DNA from 2 places in the Comamonas sp. FUJ_7 genome. Region 2 is predicted to be linked to the other one. Evidence: riboswitches for the same ligand, from Rfam matches in the RefSeq annotation. Region 2 holds a riboswitch; the other holds the start of a gene.
The links. Region 2 has a riboswitch for cobalamin ahead of AC2I9W_RS04880 (TonB-dependent receptor domain-containing protein). Riboswitches for the same ligand answer to the same signal wherever they lie in the genome.

Region 1 (7,917 bases), on a different contig from region 2:
GCTTTTCAGCCACGGCCTGTAGGCAATGCGCCATGATGCGGGCACCTTCGGCCATGCGTGGGCCGGGGCGAATCAGCACATCCGAGTCCTCGGCCCTGAAAGCGCAAATCGCGCCCTGACGCACGGCCCGCATCTGCGCCCAGCCCGGGTACTCGGGCACACCGGTTTTCCACGAACGCTCGCCCGCCATCAGGATGTCAGGATCGGCCTTGACCACATATTCAGGATTGATGCGCGGAAACGGCCCCAGCTTGGGGTCAATCACATTGCGCATATGCAGCCGTGTCAACGTCTGACCGATAAAGGACTGCTCGCCCGCCGCAAACGGGCCGCGGCTGGCTTCAAAGTACACACGCTGGCCACGGATGCCTGGGGGCACGCTGGCCGCGGCCTTGGTCAGATCGGCTTCGATACCCGCCCAGACCCGCTCCGCCCCCTGTGCAGGCGGCAGGGCCAGCAGCACACCAATCTGTTGCAGCACCGTACGCGCTTCTTCATGCGTGCGGGGCTCCAGCGCCACCACCTTCAGTCCCAGTGCCTCCATGCGCGCCACCGAGCGTGAAGCGACAGATGCCAGCACCAGATCGGGCTTGAGCGCCACGATGGATTCAATATTCGGGTCCAGCCCGCCGCCCACCACAGGCACGGTCTTCACATGGGCCGGCCAGTTGGAGTAACGATCCACGCCCACCAGACGCTCACAGGCGCCCAGAGCGCACAGGCTCTCGGTCAGCGAAGGCAGCAGGCTGACAATGCGCTGTGGCGGCTTGGACAGCTGCACCTGCTTGCCTCGCGCATCGGTGATCTGCACGGTCTGAGCCCAGACCATGGACGCACCACAAAGCAGCACGGGCACCGCCAACGATGCAGCCAGCCAATGTTTGACTTTGAGCTTCATGCCTGGGGACCTTTCAGCGCCAGCGGCAGGCCGGCGCACATCAGCGTGGCGCTTTCGCAATGCGCGGCCACTTGCTGATTGAGGACCCCCAGGGCATCGACAAAGGCCCGTACCTCTTGCCCCATGGGAATGACACCCAGGCCGATTTCATTGCCCACCAGAATGACCGGGCCTTTGGCCTCATCAATTGCTTTCAAAAAGAGAGCTAGCTGCGCTTTCCAGTCCTGGGCTTGAAGCTGTTTTAACTCAGAATTTTCTTCTGCCACCGGCATCAGCCAGTTGGTCAGCCACAAAGTCAGGCAATCAATCACCAGTAGGTGCTGAGGGTGGCTGTGCTGTGCCAGCACGGCAGCCAGGTCGCGCGGCTCTTCCACCGTCTGCATGCCCGGCACACGCTCGGCGCGATCACGCTGGTGGCGGGCAATACGCTCGCTCATCTCTGCATCCCAGGCCTGGCCCGTTGCGACTAGGGTGGCCTGATGCCCCGCATCGGCTGCCAGCCACTGGCGCGCCAGCAGTTCTGCACGGCGGGACTTGCCGCTTTTCTGACCTCCCAGAATGAACTGGGTACGCGGCATGACAAAGGTGGAAGTACTTGCAGGACTCATGGTGATGGACAGAAAAGCTCAGCCTTGGATTGTTGCGCCAAAAAGCGCCGCCACAACCGATGGGCAGGATGGGAACCAGGCGTGAAAGTAAGTGGCTCGCACACTGCCTTGCTGGTACAGGGCTTCGCCTCTGTCGGCCTGCACCGCAGCGCCAGGGCGGCTGCTGCGGGTCAGCACAGGCATGGCCGTCTCCAGCCGCGTGTAATGAAAGGTATGGCCACGCAACACGCCTTCACCAAGCACCAGTTGCTGCATGCCCAGCCCTCCCAGACGACTTTGCATGATGACCTGTGCGGGCAGCAGGCCCCACATGGGCTTCGTGCTGCCATCAAGCGCCGTGACGCCATCGCACAAGGCCAGCATCCCGCCACATTCGGCCCAGACGGGCTTGGCTTGCGCCACATGGGCCGCAATATCGCCTCGCAAGCGCTGGTTTGCGTGCAAGGCCGGGGCATGCAGCTCAGGGTAGCCACCGGGCAGCCAGAGTGCATCGCAAGGCGGTAGCGCTTCTCCCGCCAGCGGCGAGAAAAAGCACAACTCGGCCCCCATGGCGCGCAGGCAGTCCAGGTTGGCCGGGTAAATAAAAGAAAAAGCAGCATCACGCGCAATGGCAATGCGCTTTCCCTCCAGCAAAGGCGGTAGCGGGGGCTTGCTTTGCGCCCCTGCCTGGGCAGGCCCTGCAAAGTTTACACACCAGTCTTGCCAGCTCGGCTGGCCGTCTTGCGCCAGCCACGGGCGCTGGCCCAGCGGGGTCTGAGCGAGTGCATCGGCTACGGCATCCAGACGCTGCATGGCATCGCCGAGTTCATGCGCTGCAATCAGGCCCAGGTGGCGCTCCGGCAGCAAGGCTGCCTGCTTGGCTTTGGCAACGGGCGCGCCCAATTGCACGCCGGGCATGGCGCCCAGCCACAAAGCGGGGTCACGCAAGCCTTGCTGGAGCAGATCGGCATGATGAGCCGTGGCAACCCGATTGGCCAACATGCCGGCCCAGCGCAAGCCACTTTGGTAATGCTGCAAGCCATAGGCCAGCGCCCCGAAGGTGCCCGCCATGGCCGATGCATCCAGCACCGCCAGCACGGGCAAGTCCAGCAACTGCGCCAGATCAGCTGCACTGGGACTGCCATCGAACAGGCCCATGACGCCCTCGACCAAGATCAGGTCGGCCTCTTGCGCTGCCTGATGCAGGCGCTGGCGCACATCGGTCTCGCCCGTCATCCACAAATCCACCGAATGCACGGGCGATCCGCTGGCCAGCTCATGCCAATACGGATCCAGAAAGTCTGGCCCGCACTTGAACACACGGACCTTGCGTCCCTGGCGGGCATGCAGTCTGGCCAAAGCCGCGGTCAGCGTGGTCTTGCCCTGGCCCGAGGCCGTAGAACTGATGAGCAGCGCCGGGCAACGCGCACCTGCTTCATGCATTGCGGTGGTAGTCATGGCGTCAGCGAGCCTCCCACTTCACACCGATGTAGCCATTGCGACCTTCGGTGGCATAGGTTCTGGCCAGCTCATAGCGCTTGTCAGCCAGGTTGTTGATACGCGCCACCAGGCTCCACTCTCGCGTGAGCTGCTTTTGGGCACTCAGATTCCAGAGCGTGTAGCCGCCCAGCACGTTCTTGTTGGCCCCATCATCAAAGCGCTTGCCCGCCGTCTGCATCTCAGCACCCAGCTTCCAGCCTGCCACCATGGTGTCGGCTGACAGGTTGGCGTAGCGCTTGGCGCGGCGTGCCAGCTGCAAGTCCTTGTCGGTATCGCGCGGATTCTGGAAGTCCACCGAGCCTTGCAGGTTCACGCTCCCCAGACGGGTGGTTGCCGCCAGCGTGATGCCTTCATAACGGGCCTTGGCCACGTTGGCATAGCAACCGCCCTTGGGGCCAGACAGCGCCACACTGGAGCAAGTGCCTTTGCCACCCACATAGTTGATCAGGTTGCTGACGTTGTTGCGATAAATAGTGGCCGAGAAACTATCGCTGCCCTTGCCCCACTTCAGGCCCAGCTCCACGTTACGGCCTTTTTCAGGTTGCAGTGCAGCATCGCCATACTGGCTAAAACGCTGATACAGCGTAGGTGCACGGAAGGCGGTTCCGGCCGAAGCCGTGGCACGCCAGTTCGGCATGAATTCATAGCCATACGCGGCGCTGCCGGTCGTGTGCCCACCAAACTCGCTGTCGCGATCATGGCGCGCATTGAGCTGCAGCGTGTGTTGCCCTTGATGCAGGCCATAGCCCAGTGCCAGGGCGTTTTGCGAACGCTCACGGGTGCCCGTGTCCAGTCCGCTGTTGACCAGCTTGTCTTCACGGCGCTCCAGTGCTGCCGTCACCGTCTGCGCACCCAGCTTCCACTCATTGTGAAAGAGATAGCTGTGCAGGCGCGTATCGGTTTCGTAAGGACTGGGTTTAGTCTGATAAAAGTCACGCGACTGCGTGTACTGCAAACGGCTGCTGTAGACATCGCTCCACTTGGCCAGCCAGCTCATGCCTACGGCACTCATCTTGTAGATGCTGCGGTCATCGGCTGCGCTGGTGTCATACCCCGCATTCATGTAGCTGGTCAGCGCCGTCGCTTCCACACGGTGGGCCTTATTGATCTGATAGCCCATGCGTGCATTGAAGGCATTATTGCGATAGCCATCGGCATCGGGGTTGGCCGTTGCCGTGGTTCTGGCGTTAAAGCCATTGCTGCTGGCATGAGAGACACCCAAGCTGTAGTCCCAGCCCCCTTCGGCTCCACTGACTCCCGCCTGTGCCTTGACCGTGCCACGGCTTCCCCAGCCCAAGCCCACATAAGGCTTGGCCTTGCCCTCCCCCTTTTTGGTGAAGATCTGCACCACTCCGCCAATCGCGTCAGAGCCATAGACCGCAGCAGCCGGGCCGCGCAGCACTTCGATGCGGTCTATCGCCTCCAACGGAATATCCTGCCAGGAAGCTCCGCCGGTGGACTGCGAGTCCATGCGTACGCCGTCAATGTAGACCGCCGTAAAGCGCGTCTCTGCACCGCGCAGATAAATACTGGTCGTAGAGCCTGCCCCTCCGTTGCGCACCATCTGCACACCTGGCAGACGGGTCAGCACATCGGCAATGCCAACTGCGCCTGCGGCTTCAATGGTTTCTCTGTCCACGATAGACATATCGGCCACCAGGTCAGACAGTGGCTGCTCAATGCGATTGGCCGTGACCACGGTTTCTTGCAGATGCACGGAGTCTGCCAATGCCACTTGCTGCGCTTGTGCCAGCGATGCCATGGTCAGCAGCGATGCCAAAACGGTGGGACGAAAAACCGAGGGGAAAGATGCGCACACGCGCGAAGCCTGCTGTGCGGCGCACAGAGACGAATAATGCGAACTCATGGAAAGCGAACCTGAACACGCTCCTGCCAGCCTACCCGCCGACAATGAGCAAACAGTGCCTGCACTTGATGCAGACACACCCATGTTGGCCGGTATCCGGGCTAGGCGAATCATCCTCTTACCAGCCTTCCCAGCGCTGAGCGCCAGTGGCTATGAGGGAAAAGGTGGAATGCTCGGCACTCCATTCGCCGACCGTTGCGGGGGCAGCGCAGGCTCGGAGAGGCCAGTGTTCTGGCCAGCTCCTCCCTGCTTCCCGTTGAACTGAGACCGCAGAAGAGCAGCCTCGAGCACCAACAGCTGCGCATTGTAATAAGCCTGTCGGCCCCTCCATCGTTCGATCGAACTAAATTATCTGCCGTTCAGGTGACGATTTTTTACTTTAAACAGCATCTTGGGGCAGACAGCGCCTGCGTATAGCGCTACGATTTTGAAAGAGACCAGCAAGTTCCCAACTGCACTGCTCAAGCAAGGCGATTCCTCGGCACAAACAGCCAAATTTGCCTGCATATTTACATCCATGCCCAGACTGCAAGACCTACAATGGCAGAGTCTATGACCACCCAGCCCTCTATTGATCTCATTGCCGAGCGTGTTGAGCGTCTGCTGGTGCGCCACGAGGAACTGCAGCGCACCAACACCCTGCTTACCGATCAGGTCATTGCTCTCACACAAGAGCGCGATTTGCTGCGTCTGCGCCTGCAGGCTGCGCGCGCTCGCGTTGATGCACTGATCGAACGCCTGCCCGCCAACCAGGGCGAGTGACCTCGTCACTTTCACCCATAACCAGACCCGCCACTGACGCCCATGAAGCAGATTGATGTGCAAATCATGCAGCAAAGCTATGTGCTGACCTGCCCCGATGGTCAAGAAGAACGCGTGCAAGAAGCTGCCCACCGCGTGGACGAGGCCATGACCCGCATTCGTGACAGCGGCAAAGTTCGATCGCGCGAACGCGTGGCCGTCCTGGCCGCTTTGAACATGGCTTTTGATGTTCTTGACCGCGATGCACAACAGGCTCACACGGCTAGCGCCGAGGCAGAAATGCACCACCTGACACAGCAGCCACCTGAAGTCGATGCCGAAGCTGCCCAAGCCCTCCATGCCGAGCAGCAACGTCAGGAAACTCTGGCGGCACAATTGATGCTCAAGCTGGACGAAGTCCTAGAGTCAGACACCCGCCTTCTTTAAGCGCTTCACCCGAATGACTCAATGGCATTTGAGTGCACAAGGCACCTGAGCAGACGTTAAAATGAGAACGTCTGCAAATCTGCCGGTTTTTATATTTCCTTGAACCAATGCTCATTGAGCACGGGCTTGATACATCACCTATTGAGCGTGATCGTCTCGCGTCAGATGAACCCAACGATAGGTTGCTCTTGCCCACCTGAACCTCCGGTTCAGGATGACGAACCGGCGGCATTTGCAGACACCTATTTTTTGTTGCTTGCTTCATTACTGCTGGAAACAAGCAACTACCCACCTTGAAAGATCCGCTCTGCGGATCTTTTTTTATTCTCCCTCGGCTGGGCCATCAGTTCCCCAGCCATGCCACGCTATTGAGGAACAGGCGCACCAACTCTGTTTGCCTGCGCACCCCCGTCTTCGAAAAGATAGAGCGCAAGTGAGCTCTTGCCGTATTGGGCTTGATACCCAAGGCCTCTGCAGCCTCCTCCAAAGACATCCCATTGCTCAAATGTGTAGCTACGGCCGTTTCTGCAGGAGTCAGATGAAAAAGTTGCTGCGTGAGCTTGACTGGAGGATCGGCCTTGCCCGTTGTGTCGCGTAGAAAAACCGCGACACTGGGACGCTGTTTGCCCTCCGTCCACTCATCAGGGGAAATACTCTGCACCACCACTCCCCAGTTCAACTGACCTGACTGGCGAGTGATGGACATACCTTCCATCATTGAGGTACGAGCCATTCTGGGAGAAAGCAGCGCATCGCGAATGAGGCGCTGCAGCTTGCGATTGTCATTGGCATAAACGGCCTCAAGTGCACCGTTATTGATTCTGATTCCGTCACCTACATTCAAGATCGTTTTCGCGGCAGGATTGGCCTCAATCATCCTCCCATTCTGATCAAGAATCACCACCCCCATCATCAGCTGGGCAGTGGCTCGCCCGTACAGCGATATGACCTGCCGGTCTCGGTGCAGGTTCAGTTGCAGGTTCAACACTCTCTTGAGATGAGGCACCAGCATCCGCACGAGATCACGCTGCCTCTGCTCAAAGGCACCAGTAGTGCCTGCCCTAGTGATACGCAAACCATAGGAGCAACCGTTATCGGTGGAAACATCAACTGCCAGTATGTGCTCAATCCCCACACCCTTACACCACTCTGTGTAGTAGCGACAGGCATGCCATTCAGCCTCCGTCATCACATCCAGCAAGGTGACAACGCTATCCTTGGCAATCCCCACAAAAGGGCTCCATTGGGCATATGGGTCATAGGGCATGACCTCCGCACGACTACCTGTCGCGGAAATGACCCAGCCGAGATTCTCGCCATTGGGATCTCTTACAACAAGAGAGGCAAAGTTACCTGCCGCATGGGAGCGCAAAAGTTCGAGAAAGAGCTTCCATTCCTGAGGATCTATCGCTGTTTCATACAAGGCAGAAATCAGCTGACTCAAGCTCTCAGTACTAATGACTGCATCACCTTCTAGTGCCTTAGGGCAAACAGACTCAGATCCCCCAAGCACATGGAAGCGGTTAGCCGCCTCCACAGGGGTTCCAAGATAGCTATAGAAGTCAAAAGTTGCGTAATCGCTTTTGGGCATTTGCTCTCTCAAAAAATCCGGCCCATCAAGCTGCTCAACTCCGAGCACGCTCACAGCAGCTCAACACCCCGCGTCCAAACTTCAGCTTGGAAATAAACGGATTGTTCTGCATTCGCAGCGATCACACATCGTCAACTCAGACGATAAAGACTTGGAAGATGAGAGCCCCGAGTGCTTATTGCAAGCCGGAGATGCGGGTATTCCCCTCATCCTCACCTAAGTCGTACGACTGCCACTGCGGTCTACTCTGCGACGCGCCCTGCTCAAGCCGTCTCCTGAATTGATC
Region 2 (7,917 bases):
GCTACATTTGACTGGCTACCCACTCTGCTGGCTGCAGCCGGAGGCAGGCAGGACCCTGATTTTCCGAGCGATGGACAAAACATATTGCCTATCCTCGAAGGAAATGCCGAGGTCACTGACCGCACCCTGTTCTGGCGCTACAAGTCTCAGAGCCAGCGCGCGATACGCCAGGGCCCTTGGAAGTACCTCAAGATCAACGACAACGAATTTTTGTTCAATGTCGTCGACGACACACGCGAGCGCGCCAACCTCAAGGAGCATTACCCCGAAATATTTGCCCTGCTGCGCCAGCAGTGGCAAGAGTGGGACAGGCAACTGCTACCCATTCCCGCTGAAAGCTACAGCCACGGTCTGTCACCCGACATTCAGGCAGACCGCTATGTACCGACGCGTCTGAGTCAAGGCTAAGCCCCATCCATGCAGCCAAACAGCTGACTGCGTTATCCTTCACAACCCGCAAGAACCAATGGCTGCCCGTCATTGGTTCTTGTGCTTTCATCTGTACGGATTTCGCCCCATGACTGCTGCCCACGCCCTGCCCTGTATTGCCATTGCCGGCCCCACTGCCTCAGGCAAGACGGCGGCAGCGCTGGCGCTGGCCGAACGTCTGGCACAAGGAGGACAAAAGACCGAGATCATCAGTGTGGACTCCGCTCTGGTCTACCAGGGCATGAACATTGGCACGGCCAAGCCCACCGCGGCAGAACTGGCCGCCGTGCCGCATCACCTCATCGACATCATCGACCCGCTGCAGGCCTATAGTGCGGCCGAGTTCGTGCGCGACACGCAAAGACTGGTCGATGAAATCCGCAGCAGCCATGCTATTCCCTTGCTGGTGGGTGGAACCATGCTGTACTTCAAGGCCTTGATGGATGGGCTGGATGAAATGCCGCCCGCCAACCCCGAAGTACGCGCCATGCTGGATGCGCAGGCTGCTGTGCGCGGCTGGCCCGCCATGCACAGCTTGCTGAGCGGGCTGGACCCCATTACCGCCGCCCGCCTGGCGCCCGGCGACAGCCAGCGCATTCAACGCGCACTGGAGGTCTGGCATATCTCGGGCAAGCCCCTGTCCAGCTTTCACACTACCAAAAACAAAGCAGGTCCCGCAGAGCAGATGGGCCTTGCAGCACTTTTTTCCTTGGAGCCCGCTGAGCGCACCTGGTTGCACCAACGTATTGCACAGCGCTTTGACCTGATGCTGGAGCAAGGCTTTCTGGACGAAGTACGTCAGCTGCGCGCACGCGGTGATCTGCATCTGGATCTGCCTTCCATGCGCTGTGTGGGCTACCGCCAGGCATGGGAAGTGCTGGACGCCTTCGAGGCCGATCCCAGCAAGCCACTGGATATGGCCAGTCTGCGCGAGCGGGGCATTGCCGCCACCCGCCAGCTCGCCAAACGCCAGATCACCTGGCTGCGCTCCATGCCGCAGCGCCACGCCATTGCCTGCGATGCGCCCGATGCGCAGCAGCAACTGCTGGATGCGGCCATGGCAGCCATTGATGCAGCGCAGCAAGCAGCCCGCTAAGACCTGCTGCTGCAGCGCCCGTCGTTAAGATGGCCGCATGGCTGCCAACGACTCATCCCACGCCCATCCGCTGCTGCAGGTTCGCAATATTGCCAAACGCTATGGCGAAGGAGATGCCCAATCCAGCGTCTTCGAGCAGATCAGCTTCGAGGTTCAGCGCGGTGAATTTGTCGCCATCATCGGCAACTCCGGCGTAGGCAAGTCCACGTTCCTCAATTGCCTGGCAGGACTGGACAGCTGGCAAGAAGGCCAGGTTCTGCATCAAGGCACAGACCTTTCCACATTGGATGAAGCCCAGCGCGCCATCTGGCGACGGGCACATCTGGGCTTTGTGTTTCAGGCCTTTCATGTGCTGCCGCACCTGGATGTGGTGCAGAACATCGCCCTGCCGCTGATGCTGCTGGGCCGCATGAATGCCCAAGGTCAGCAACGCGTGCAACAGGTACTGCAAGCCGTGGGGCTGGAAGGCCTAGGCCAGCGCCTGCCTCAGCAGCTCAGCGGTGGCCAGCTGCAGCGCGTGGCCATTGCCCGTGCACTGGTGCACTCACCGCCTCTGCTGCTGGCTGATGAACCCACCGGCAATCTGGACCCGTCAACGGCCCAGCAAATCATGGACTTGCTACTGGCGCAGACGCGCGAGCAAGGCACGGCCTTGGTGCTTGTCACCCACTCCACTGAAGCCGCCAGGCGCGCCGACCGCGTGCTGCGGTTGACGGCCAGCGGCATGCATGAGGAACGCGCCTAGCGCGGGTCGCGCACCTTGTAGCTCTTGCTGACGAAAGGCACTTCCTCCACGCCTCGGCGTTGATTGACCGTCAGCGTCATCGCAAAGAACAGATTGCACAACACATTGCACATGCGCGGCAGGATCTCAGGAATCTCGCACCCCTCCTGCTCCACTCGCACCATGCAACGAATGGCTTTCTTGGCCGCAGAGCGCGCCTGATGCAGCTGCGGCACAGGGGCGGCACCTCGCGGCAGCACAAAGGCATGAAAGCGCTCTCCGGCCTGCTCGCGGTAATAGTCAAGGCGCTGCTTGAGCCAATCCAGATCTGCCTCATCTACTGCCAGCTTGCCGCGAATCGAGCCATTGATATGAAAAGCCAGCGGCTGTATGCGATCCAGGTCTTCGCGCAGATCGGCAAACTCAGCTGGCGTTGACTCCAGCGCGCTGCCAATCAACCCGCACAGCTCATCGGTGGTCACTTCAAAGTCACAGAGGTAGGAGATCTCACAGATAAAGGGATAGCAGACTTCGTCAAAGTTTTTGCTGAGCTTCATGGATTGAACAATCAAAAATCGAGTCGCCGCAAGCAGGCGGCAAAAATGGTGGCTGCTTCATCTAGTCGAGGGCCGGGGCGGGTCACAGTGCGTCCCTCCTCCGCCGTCAACTGACAGACACGGTGCTGCTTTTGCCCGGGCTGTACGGCTCGCATCTTCTGCCAACCGGGCCTGTCTTCGAGCTTGCGCAAGCTGCTGCCGTGATGCGCCAAGATGATGAGGTCAGGATCTGCGCGCAGCACAAACTCTGGCGATAGTCGAATGAATGGGCTGGCTGCATCCGGTGTGATGTTGCGCACCCCCAGATGGCCCAGCAGCTGCCCCATGAAGGAGCGTGGGCCTGCGGCATACATGGCGGGGTCAACTTCCAGATAGACACGCGGCTCCTTGATCTGATGACGCGCCTTGACAGGGGCGACGACAGTCTCCAGTCGGTGCTGCATCTGTTGCCATACGGCCAGCGCTTGCCCGGTCTCCAGTGCTTCATCCACCTTATGCATCACCGCCTGCACCTGCTCGATCGTGGCGGCATCGGCCACCAGATATGAAATCCTGGCGGCCTGCAAACGAGCTATCACGCCATCCACCCGTCCCAGCAGTACCAGATCAGGCCTGAGAGCCACGATGCGCTCCATATCCGGCTGCCAGGTCTTGCCCAGTTGGGGCAGGCTGCGCACCTGCGGTGGATCTTGCGAGAACTCGTCAACCCCCACCAGCCGATCACAAGCGCCCAGCGCACAAACAGTCTCTGTAGCTGACGGCAGCAAGGAGATGATGCGCAGAGGCGGCGCGGCCTGCGCCACGCCTGCCCAGCACAGAGCTGCTGCCGCCAGCAACCACCGCTTTAGCGAGGAGTCCACTTCACGCTGACAAAGAAGTTGCGACCTGCATTGGCATAACCCTTGCTGGGCTGGTAATCCTTGTCGGTCAGGTTATTCAGCCGCGCCAGCACACTCCACTGCTTGTTGACCGCATATTCGGCATACAGGTTGAAGAGACTGTAGCCACCCAGCTGCTGGGTATTGGCCACATCCACCTGACGCTGGCTATAGAGCTGTGCCTCCGCACCCAGCACCCAGGCATTGACCTGGGTGTCTGCGTACAGCTTGAGCATGCGCTTGGAGCGATAAGGCAGCAGCTTGCCGTTTTCGCGGTTGATGGGCTGCATCATGTCCAGCGATCCGCCCAGGTTCCAGCCGGAAAGACGAGTGCTGCCGGACAAGGTCAGGCCCTTGATATTCACACTTTGCCAATTGCTATAACAGTAGCAGGAAGAGTCCCACGCAATTTGGTCATGCACGCGATTTTGGTATATCACGGCTGAAAGCGTGTTAGAGCCCTGTTCGAAGTGCAAACCAGTTTCTATATTGCGGCTGCTTTCGGGTCGTAGATCTGCAGCAGCCTGGCCAGTAAAGCGCTCGTACAGGGTTGGTGTGCGAAAAGCGGTTCCTGCCGACGCCACCCAGCGCAACTGATCGTTGATTTGCAGACCATAGCCCAGACCACCCGTGGTCTTGCTTTTTTGGTCTTTCACCTCATCGTGACGCACATGGGCATTGAGGCTGTGTGCGCCCGAACTGTAGTTCCAGCCCAGAGCCAAGGCGTTCTGTACTCGCTTGCTGTCAGTGTTCTGAGTCCAAGCGTAACGGGTATCCAGCGAATCTTCATTGCGCTCGTAGTCCACATTGAAGCGGTTGGCACCCAGCGTAAAGATGTTCTGCCACAGCAGGCCATCACTTTTGCCCTTGGCCGACTCGGGGGAGCTGGTACGGCGCTCAGTATCCATCTCGGTATGGGAGAGCTGCACCACGCTGCGGTACATCTCGTTCCATTGCGCGCCCCATTTCAGGCTGGCTGTGGTGGTTTCTACCGTGTCGTAATCGTCAAAAGGCGCCGGGCTCTGGTCATAGTGAGACTTCAGGCGGTTGTAGCGCAAGCTGCCATCCAGCGCATGAATGCCCGCCTTGTAGCCCAGGTTTACGCTGGCGGAGCTATTGGAGTAACCATCCTTGTCCGTATTATTTAAGCCGTAAGGCGTGACAACATCCCAGCCGCGGCTGCGCTCATCGGCCAGATTAAAGGCATAGGTCAAGCCATTCGCACCACCTGTCAGGCCTGCAGCCGCTTTGCTGCTGCGATAGCTGCCAAAGCCCAGCTCCGCATAAGGCAAGGGTGCACCCTCCTGTCCCTTGCGCGTGAAGATCTGAATCACTCCACCCATGGCGTCCGAGCCATATACCGCAGCTGCAGGGCCGCGCAGCACTTCGATACGCTCGATCTGTGCCAGAGGCAGGGATGCCCAGTTGCCACCGCCTTGCATTTCTTGTGTGCTGTAACGCACGCCATCCACAAACACAATGGAGTGCTGATTGCTCATGCCGCGCAAATACACGCTGGTCGCCTGGCCGGGACCACCATTGCGATTGATCTGAACACCAGGCACACGCGCCAGTACATCGGCCACGCCTACAGCGCCTGCACGGCTGATCTGCTCGCTGTCGATCACGGTCATATCGGCCGTGATACTGTCCATGCTTTGCGGAATACGCGTGGCCGTGACCACGGTTTCGGCCATCTGCCGCTCTGTCTGCGCCTGGGCAGTCAACGCACAGGCAGACAAAGTAGCCGCCGCCACCCAGGTCAGTCGAAAAGAAGAAAAAGCAGATGCAGACGCACGCAAGGCAGCATCGCCTTGAGCGAAGGAGATAGAGCTGGACATAGAAGTTCTCAAACAGTTGGCACCGGCGTCCCCGCCTGATGCGTCCCACACCAGAGGCTTTTTCAAGCCCTGGCCCATGTTTGGCCGGTATCCAGACTGATGCACGCGCTGCCTGGCCTTCCCAAAGCGCAATGCGCTTCAGTGGCTGCGATAGACAGCGTGGTTTTCACCTGTGCACTCACTGTTGCGGGGGCAGTACATGCTGAGCCTGCGGTGATTGCAGACCTCCATGTTTCCCGTTTAACTGCTGCGTCAGAACAACGCCGCGAGCACCAAAGCGCGCTATTTTAGCGATCTGTCCCACCCAGCACTGCACCCAATGGCCGATGCAGAATTTCGGCCTCCGTTTTTGATGACTCCTACCTCCTTGTTTTTGCTGCTCAGCAGCTTTTCATGGCAAGAGCTGCGCCAGCACCCGTGGCGTACAGCTACAGCGCTGATCGCCATCATGCTGGGCGTGGCTCTGGGGTTTGCAGTGCATGTCATCAACCAATCTGCGCTTGATGAGTTCTCGCGTGCGGTGCGCAGTGTCAACGGCCAGCCCGATCTGCAGTTGCACGCCATGCAGGGCAGCTTGCCGCTGGCGCTGTACCCGCAGGCTGCACAGGCCGAAGGCGTGGCCAGCGCCGTGCCCTGGCTGGAGACCTCGGCCCTGCTGCCATCCAGCGCAGCTCCTTCGGGCGATGCCACAGCACGCAGCACTGAAGGCGCAGTCACAGCCAGCAACACCAAGGGCGCTGCACGCGGCACCACGCTACGCGTGCTGGGCAGCGATGCGCTCAAGCTTGCTCACATCGCCCCGGCACTGATGCCGCGCCTATTTGAAGGCGGCAACCGGCTTGATTTGTTCGCCCCTGATGCGGTGTTTCTCAACGCCTCTGCTCTACAAGCCCTGCAACTAAGCCCCGATCAGGCCCCAAACGCCCCCTTGAATTGGCTGCTCAATGGTCAGCCGCAGCAGCTACGCATTGCCGGCACCGTGGCAGCCAGTGGCGCGCCCGTGGCCGTGATGGACATTGCCGCCTTGCAGCAGAAGCTGGCTGACTTTGAAAGGCTGGACCGCATCGACATCTTGCTGACCGACAGCGCCAGCCGCAGTCAGGTCACCACCGCCCTGCATGCGCTGCCAGACTGGCAGAGGCAGATATTGATACAGCAGCCCAGCGACGACCAGCAGCGCGTGGGCGAGATGTCACGCGCCTACCGTGTCAATCTGACGGTTCTGGCGCTGGTGGCCTTGTTCACCGGGGCATTTCTGGTGTTCTCGGTGCTGGCACTCAGCGTGGCGCAACGCGCACCGCAGTTTGCGCTGCTGGCAGTTTTAGGAGCCACGCCACGCCAGCGCATGGCACTGGTGCTGCTGGAGGCGCTGGCACTGGGCATCATCGGTAGCCTAGCCGGCATTGCTCTGGGCAGTGGCCTAGCATGGCTGGCCCTGCAGGTGCTGGGCGGCGATCTGGGCGGCGGCTTTTTTGCCGGGGTTCAACCCAATTTGCACTGGAGCTCAATAGCGGCCGTGGTCTTCGGCCTGCTCGGTATTGCCGCCACGCTGGCTGGCGCATGGTGGCCTGCACGCACTGCCATGGATTTGCCCCCGGCTGCCACGCTCAAAGGCCTTGGCAGCGCCCATGAAAAAGCGCCGCATATCTGGCCCGCCTTGCTGCTGCTTACAGCCAGTGTGGCACTGGCCTTTATGCCGCCTGTGGCGGGCATTCCACTGACCGCCTATATCGCCGTGGGCTTGCTGCTGCTGGGCGGCATGGCGGCGCTGCCGTGGCTGCTGGGTGCCGTGCTTGGCATGGTCCCTTCAAGCCTCTCACGCCAGCCGCTGGTCATGTTGGCACTGGAGCGCGCACGCCGTATGCGCCACGCCACCACCGTGGCCGTCGGCGGCGTGGTGGCCAGCCTGAGCCTGGCCGTGGCGCTGACAGTCATGGTCACCAGTTTTCGCGGCAGCATGATGGAGTGGCTCGATGCCGTGCTGCCCGCCCCTCTTTATGTACGCGCCGCCGGTGGCTCAAGCCGCGCAGATGCAGCCCTGCTGCCTGCAGACGCCGCACAGCGCATCAGCCAGTTACCGGGTATAGAGCGCGCACAAGCCATGCGCAGCAGCACCTTGGTACTGAGCCCTGAGCGCCCGGCCATCAGCCTGCTGATTCGCCCACTCAAAGGTGATCAGGCCATGCAACTGCCATGGGTCGACGGCCCGCTAACCTCAGCGCGCAGCGGCATTCCCGTGCATATCAGCGAAGCCGTGGCCCAGCTCTATGGCTTGAAGCCTGGAGATGAGTGGCCGCTGCTTTCCAAGGCTTTTAGCCTTCAAGCGCACGACCATCAAGCGCAAGCAGCTACGTTTTACATAGCATCTATCTGGCGCGACTATGTTCGCCAG

Region 1: it holds a riboswitch for cobalamin, as region 2 does, so the genes downstream of both, AC2I9W_RS00650 (TonB-dependent receptor domain-containing protein) here and AC2I9W_RS04880 (TonB-dependent receptor domain-containing protein) in region 2, are expected to answer to the same signal.

What each region holds. Positions count from the first base shown of each region.
Region 1 covers NZ_JBXXZI010000001.1:129,813-137,729, reverse strand. The annotation lists gene AC2I9W_RS00665 (ABC transporter substrate-binding protein) at 1-829, opposite strand, end outside; gene cobU (bifunctional adenosylcobinamide kinase/adenosylcobinamide-phosphate guanylyltransferase) at 895-1,476, opposite strand; gene AC2I9W_RS00655 (cobyrinic acid a,c-diamide synthase CobB) at 1,525-2,943, opposite strand; gene AC2I9W_RS00650 (TonB-dependent receptor domain-containing protein) at 2,948-4,852, opposite strand; cobalamin riboswitch at 4,923-5,162, opposite strand; gene AC2I9W_RS00645 (DUF904 domain-containing protein) at 5,405-5,614, shown strand; gene AC2I9W_RS00640 (cell division protein ZapA) at 5,657-6,040, shown strand; gene AC2I9W_RS00635 (helix-turn-helix transcriptional regulator) at 6,384-7,631, opposite strand; gene AC2I9W_RS00630 (sensor domain-containing protein) at 7,807-7,917, opposite strand, start outside.
Region 2 covers NZ_JBXXZI010000002.1:247,269-255,185, reverse strand. The annotation lists gene AC2I9W_RS04905 (sulfatase family protein) at 1-408, shown strand, start outside; gene miaA (tRNA (adenosine(37)-N6)-dimethylallyltransferase MiaA) at 518-1,525, shown strand; gene AC2I9W_RS04895 (ABC transporter ATP-binding protein) at 1,563-2,270, shown strand; gene AC2I9W_RS04890 (ATP:cob(I)alamin adenosyltransferase) at 2,267-2,806, opposite strand; gene AC2I9W_RS04885 (ABC transporter substrate-binding protein) at 2,818-3,666, opposite strand; gene AC2I9W_RS04880 (TonB-dependent receptor domain-containing protein) at 3,651-5,525, opposite strand; cobalamin riboswitch at 5,591-5,816, opposite strand; gene AC2I9W_RS04875 (ABC transporter permease) at 5,878-7,917, shown strand, end outside.